Regions from separate parts of the Butyricicoccus sp. AF18-9LB genome, predicted to be linked through region 1. Evidence: predicted binding sites of a transcription regulator. Region 1 holds the regulator's gene; each other region holds the start of a gene.
What was found. Region 1 encodes Rex, which represses fermentation and respiration genes when NADH is low (regulators of the CRP and FNR family bind a similar motif). Its sites were predicted from a motif close to ATTGTTAANNNNTTAACAAT; they were not measured.
Positions count from the first base shown of each region.

Region 2: the regulator Rex is predicted to act here: its motif matches at 1,029-1,048, upstream of PGY33_RS07430 (acetyl-CoA C-acetyltransferase).
Region 3: the regulator Rex is predicted to act here: its motif matches at 1,147-1,166, upstream of PGY33_RS07470 (butyryl-CoA:acetate CoA-transferase).

Region 1 is NZ_JAQCWA010000006.1:122,146-124,349, reverse strand. It holds gene metA (homoserine O-acetyltransferase MetA) at 1-665, shown strand, start outside; gene PGY33_RS05915 (redox-sensing transcriptional repressor Rex) at 743-1,399, opposite strand; gene PGY33_RS05910 (isocitrate/isopropylmalate family dehydrogenase) at 1,439-2,204, opposite strand, start outside.
Region 2 is NZ_JAQCWA010000009.1:62,387-64,590, reverse strand. It holds gene PGY33_RS07435 (acyl CoA:acetate/3-ketoacid CoA transferase) at 1-935, shown strand, start outside; gene PGY33_RS07430 (acetyl-CoA C-acetyltransferase) at 1,127-2,204, shown strand, end outside.
Region 3 is NZ_JAQCWA010000009.1:70,287-72,490, reverse strand. It holds gene PGY33_RS07470 (butyryl-CoA:acetate CoA-transferase) at 1-1,117, opposite strand, end outside; gene PGY33_RS07465 (transporter substrate-binding domain-containing protein) at 1,426-2,204, shown strand, end outside.

The sequences.
Region 1 (2,204 bases):
ATCTTCTCACCTTCTACAAGACGTTCGACGATATCCGCGACCAGAAATATGACGGTTTTATCATCACCGGTGCGCCGGTAGAGACCATGCCGTTTGAGGAAGTCGAATACTGGAAGGAACTGACCGAGATCATGGACTGGACTAAAACGCACGTTCATTCCACGCTGCACATCTGCTGGGGGGCGCAGGCCGGTCTGTATTATCACTACGGTATTCCGAAGTACATGCTGCCCGAGAAAATGTCCGGTATTTTCAAGCACCATGTTCTGCTGCCGAAGGAGCCGCTGCTGCGCGGCTTTGATGATATCTTCTGCGCACCGCACTCGCGCCACACCGAGGTGCGTGCCGCCGACATCCGCAAAAACGATCGTCTGACCATTCTCGCGGAGTCGCACGAAGCCGGTGTGCACATCGTAGAGGCAATGAATGGCCGTCAGATCTTTGTGCTGGGTCACGGCGAGTACGACGCCGACACGCTCAAAAAGGAGTATGAGCGTGATCTGGCTAAAGGCATGAACCCGGAGGTGCCGCGCCATTACTTCCGCAACGATGATCCCAACGAGGACGTACTGGTGACCTGGAAGGCACATGCCAACCTGTTTTACACCAACTGGGTCAACTACTATGTGTACCAGACAACACCGTATTATCTGGACAAAATGTAATACCAAAGCCGCTCATCCATTGGATAGCGGCTTTTTTCGCACAAAAAAGGGAGTATCAAAAGATACTCCCTTTCGTTTTACAGGTTCTGCTCTCTTTCCCCGTCTGCTGCGCCGACCAGATGGCACAGTGTCATCAGGCTGTCCGACAGATGCACGTTTTCGACCGGAACGCCCAGTCCCTCCAAATGAAGGTCCTCGCCGGTGAAATTCCACAGACCGCGGATACCGCGCTCTACCAGACCGTGTGCGATACGCGGGGCATCTCCGCGCGGAATGGTGAGCACCGCCACATCCGGCTTGTTGCGCTCAATAAACTCCGCAAGCGTATCCGCGCTGCGTACCTCATGGCCGCCAAAGCGCTGACCAATGAGCTGCGGATTTGCGTCAAACGCACACAGCAGCTCAAAGCCGCTGGCAAAAAAGTTAAAGTTATTAAGCAGTGCACGACCGAGGTTACCGGCACCCAGCAGAATCGCCGTGCGGCCGGTCCGCAGACCCATGATCGCACCCAGCTCCTCCTGCAGTTTGTCGATATTATAGCCGTAGCCCTGCTGACCAAAGCCGCCGAAGCAGTTAAAGTCCTGACGAATCTGCGAAGCGGTCAGTCCCATGCGCTCTGCCAGTGCTTTGGAGGAGATACGCTGCTCCCCTTCAGCCTTCAGCTCACAAATATTCCGATAATAGCGAGGCAATCGCTGAATTACCGCTTTGGAAACCTCTTGCTTGTGTTCCACAGACCCTCTCCCTCTCTCAAATTCTATTTCTCGTGTAAATTACAGCTTAGCGATGGTATCCAGCACATAATCGGTAAATTCCTGTGCGGTTGCACCGGTATCACGACCGGTAACAACAACCTTGTGCTCCTCTACCATGCAGATATCAAGTGCTCGGTCGAGCTTCTTTGCCAGTTCGATTTCACCGATGTGCTCAAGCAGCATAACGGCTGCACGCAGTACGGAGGACGGATCCGCGTACTTTGCACGGCCTTCCTGTACCATACGCGGCGCAGAGCCATGAATTGCCTCGAACATCGCATAGCGCTTGCCGATATTGGCAGAGCCTGCCGTGCCGACACCGCCCTGGATCTCAGCGGCCTCGTCGGTGATGATGTCGCCGTACAGGTTCGGCAGAACAACGACCTTAAAGTCGCGGCGGCGCTTGTCATCGAGCAGCTTTGCGGTCATGATGTCGATGTACCAGTCATCAAACTGTACTTCCGGATACTCCTTGGCTACCTTCTGGCAGGTATCGAGGAACTTGCCGTCGGTGGTCTTGATGATATTCGCCTTGGTGACGCAGGAAACGCGGTTCTTGCCGGTCTTGCGTGCATAGTCGAAGGCCAGACGAGCGATACGCTCGCAGCCCTGCGAGGTAGCTACGGTAAAGTCGATGAACAGATCGTCGTCGATCTGCACACCCTGCGAACCGACAGCGTAGCCGCCCTCGGTGTTCTCACGGTAGAACGTCCAGTCGATACCCAGCTCAGGTACCTTTACCGGGCGCACGTTGGCAAACAGGTCGAGACCCTTACGCATTGCA
Region 2 (2,204 bases), on a different contig from region 1:
CCGGCGGCAAGGTAATCGTTCAGGTTGAGAAGATCGTACAGGGCGGCTCTCTGGACCCGAAGCTGGTTGCTATCCCGGGCATCTATGTTGACTCTGTTGTAGTCGGCACCGAGGAGGAGAACATGCAGTGCCTCGGCATGCCGTACGACGGCGCGCTGACCGGCGAGTTCCGCATCCCGGTTGACGCTATCCCGCCGATCCCGATGGACGCTAAGAAGATCATCGCCCGCCGCGCTGCTATGGAGCTGCCGCAGGACGCTATCGTAAACCTCGGCACCGGCGCACCGGAGAAGATCGCTAACGTAGCTGCTGAAGAAGGCATCTCCGACAAGATGACCCTGACCGTTGAGGCAGGCTCCATCGCAGGTGTACCGTACGGCGGCACCCAGTTCGGCGCTGCTGCCAACGCACAGTGCATCATCCCGCACAACGTACAGTTCGACTTCTATCAGGGCGGCGGCCTTGACGTTGCATTCCTCGGCCTGGCTGAGACTGCTCCGAACGGCGACCTGAACGTATCCAAGTTCGGCACCCGTCTGGCAGGTGCAGGCGGCTTCATCGACATCACCCAGAACGCCAAGAAGGTTGTTTACTGCGGCACCTTCACTGCAAAGGGCCTCAAGACTGAGTGCAAGGACGGCAAGCTCGTTATCACCCAGGAAGGCGCTAAGAAGAAGTTCGTTAAGCAGGTTGAGCACATCACCTTCTCCGGCGATTACGCTAACGAGGTACATCAGCCGGTTCTGTACATCACCGAGCGCTGCGTATTTGAGCTGCGTCCGGAAGGCGTTACCCTGACCGAGATCGCTCCGGGCATCGACCTGCAGACCCAGATCCTCGACCAGATGGAATTCGTTCCGAAGATGGCTGACGAGATCAAGACCATGGACGCTCGCATCTTCCGTGACGAGCTGATGGGTCTGGCTAACGACTGATCAATTCTATTTGTGCAGATTATGCAAACGGAAACCGGCCTTTTCATATAATTTTACAGAATCGACCAGTTTCCCTTGCATTCTGCCGAATGGTTTGATAAAATATTAACGAACTCAAGAAAATCGAGTTTCCATCACCATGCGGCGGCATAGTTTTTTCGCCGCATCAGTAGAAAAGGAGAAACAGCTAAATGAACGTTTACATCTGTTCCGCTGCCCGTACTGCAATCGGCACTTACGGCGGCACCCTCCGCGATGTACACTCCTCCGAGCTTGGCACCGCTGCTGCAAAGGCAGCTATCGAGCGTGCAGGCGTTGACAAGGAAGCAATCGACGAGGTTCTGTTCGGTCAGGTACTGCAGGGCGGCGTAGGCCAGAACGTAGCACGTCAGGTTTGCCTGAAGTCCGGTCTGCCGATCACCACCCCGGCTATGACCCTGAACAAGGTTTGCGCTTCCTCCATGCGTGCCATCTCCCTCGGCACCCAGATCATCCGTTCCGGCGAGAACAAGATGATGCTGGTAGGCGGCTGCGAGTCTATGTCCGGTGCTCCGTACATCTCCCGCGATACCCGCTGGGGTGCTCGCATGGGCGACAAGAAGCTGGTCGATATGATGGTATACGACGGCGTATTTGATGTATTCAACCAGTACCACATGGGCATCACTGCAGAAAACGTAGCTGAAAAGTACGGCATCACCCGCGAAATGCAGGACGAGATCGCTCTCGCTTCCCAGCAGAAGGCAGCTGCTGCCATCGCTAACGGCCGCTTCAAGGACGAGATCGTTCCGATCGAAGTTAAGAAGAAGAAGGAAACCGTTATCTTTGATACCGACGAGCATGTAAAGCCGAACACCACTCTGGAGATCCTCGGCAAGCTGCGCCCGGCATTCAAGAAGGACGGCGGCACCGTAACCGCAGGCAACGCTTCCGGCATCAACGATGCAGGCGCTGCAATGATCATCGCTTCCGAGGAGTTCGTTAAGGCAAACGGCCTCAAGCCGCTGGCTAAGGTTCGTGCCTGGGGCTCTGTAGGCTGCGATCCGTCCATCATGGGCGTAGGTCCGATCGAGTCCACCCGTCAGGCTCTGTCCCGCGCAGGTCTGACCGTTGCTGACCTCGACCTGATCGAGTCCAACGAGGCATTTGCTGCACAGGCTGCTGCTGTTAACCGTGAGCTTGGCTTTGATATGGACAAGGTTAACGTAAACGGCGGCGCAATCGCTCTGGGTCACCCGATCGGTGCAGCCGGCTGCCGCATCACCACCA
Region 3 (2,204 bases), on a different contig from region 1:
GCGTGCCGTCCTTCTTCTTAAAGGTGGACGAGCAGCAGATGAAGCTCTTGCCGCCCTTGGACAGATACGCGCCCAGAACGAAGTCCAGCTGGCCGCCTGCACCGGAAATCTGCTTGATACCGGCACTTTCTGCGTTCATCTGGCCGAACAGATCCACATCCACGATATTGTTGATGGAAATGAAGTTGTCGATCTGTGCGATGGTGCGCGCATCGTTAGTATAGGATACCGGTGCAGACATGCACTCCGGATTATCATTTACAAAATCGTACAGCTTCTGGGTGCCTGCGCCGAACGCGAACACCTGACGGCCGCGGTCGATGGCCTTCTTCGAGCCGTTGATCTTGCCTGCACGGGAGATGTCAACGAATGCGTCAACGTACATTTCAGTATGAACGCCGAGGTCCTTCAGGTCAGACTCCGCGATCATCGAGCCTACGGTATTCGGCATGCCGCCGATGCCCAGCTGCAGGCAGGCGCCGTTCGGGATTTCCTCCACGATCAGCTTTGCAACCGCCTTATCAACCTCGGTCGGCTCGCCGCCTGCGCCCATCTGCGGCATTTCGGTGTCGCTCTCAACGATCATATCCACCTGCGAAATGTGAATGCCGTCCTCAAAGCCGCCGAGGCAGCGCGGCATATACTTGTTAACCTCAACGATGATAACATCGGATACATCGCAGATGGCTTTGAGGTGCGAAGCCTGCGGACCGAAGCTGAACCAGCCATGTGCGTCCATCGGCGCCACCTGAATCATGGCTACATTGACATGACGGACGTTCTCGCGGTACCAGCGCGGCATCTCGGAGTAGCGCAGTGCGCTGTAAAAGCCGAAGCCCTCCATGCATGCCTTGCGCTCAATGCCGGACATGTGCCACGAGTTCCAGGTGATCTTGTCAGCTGCATCCGGAATATCGAATACCGCCGGTCGGCGCATGAGTACACCGCCGCGGAAGTTTACGTCCTCCAGCTCGCCCATGCGGGCAGCAAGTGCCTTGTCCAGTGCAACAGGCGTACCCGTACACCAGCCGTAGTCTACCCAGTCACCCGATTTAACAACTTTAACGGCTTCGTCCGCCGTTGTCAGCTTCTGCTGATACAGTGCAGTATAATCCACGCTGATTCCCTCCGTCTTACTTGTTCTTCATTGTTTATTCTTTAACAATCATGCTTACTTATGATTATAATCTCTTTTGGGGTACAGGTCAACACAGGTTCGCAAAAAAGAGTGAGAATCCATTCAAACCGCTCCCCGCCCTCTTTTCCTTATATTTCACCCTGTTATTTTAATTTTTGCACAAAATACCGCCCGCTTACCCTTCAAAAATACTGAAAATCCGCATGAAAATCAGGGGTTGATTTTCTGCGCTAAAGTGTTATAATAGTAAACAAGATATGAACTGAATTACAGGAGGTTTTCTAAAAATGAAGACGAAGAAACTTCTTGCACTGCTGATGGCAGGCGCAATGAGTGTATCCATGCTGTCCGGCTGCGGCGGCTCTGCTGCCAAGACCGACGACTCGAGCGCCGATGCGGCTGACACCTCAACTTCCGCTGAGAGCGATATTGATTATGTAAAGAGCAACGGCAAGCTGGTCATCGGCATCACGGATTTCGCACCGATGGATTATAAGGAAGACGGCTCGGACGAGTGGGTCGGCTTTGACGCGGACATGGCAAAGGCTTTCGCAGAGAGCCTGGGCGTAAAAGCTGAGTTCATCGAGATCAACTGGGACAACAAGATCATGGAGCTGGATTCCAAGGGCGTTGACGCTGTTTGGAACGGCATGACCCTGACCGATGAGGTCAAGACCTCCATGAACTGCTCCGACCCGTATGCAACCAACGCACAGGTTGTTGTTGTTCCGTCCGACAAGGCTGACGCTGCCAAGGACATCGAGTCCATCAAGGATATGACCTTCGCTGTTGAGTCTGGTTCCGCCGGTGAGGCTGCTGCACAGGCTGCCGGTCTGAATGCAACTGCAGTTCAGTCTCAGGCTGACGCACTGATGGAGGTTGCCGCAGGCACCTCTGATGCCTGCGTGATCGACCTGCTGATGGCAGGCGCTATGATCGGCGAGGGCACCAGCTACCCGAACCTGACCTACACCGTAAACCTCAACGAGGCCAACGGCGAGGAGGACGAGAACTACGTTGTAGGCTTCCGCAAGGGTTCTGATCTGACCGAAGCATTCAACAACTT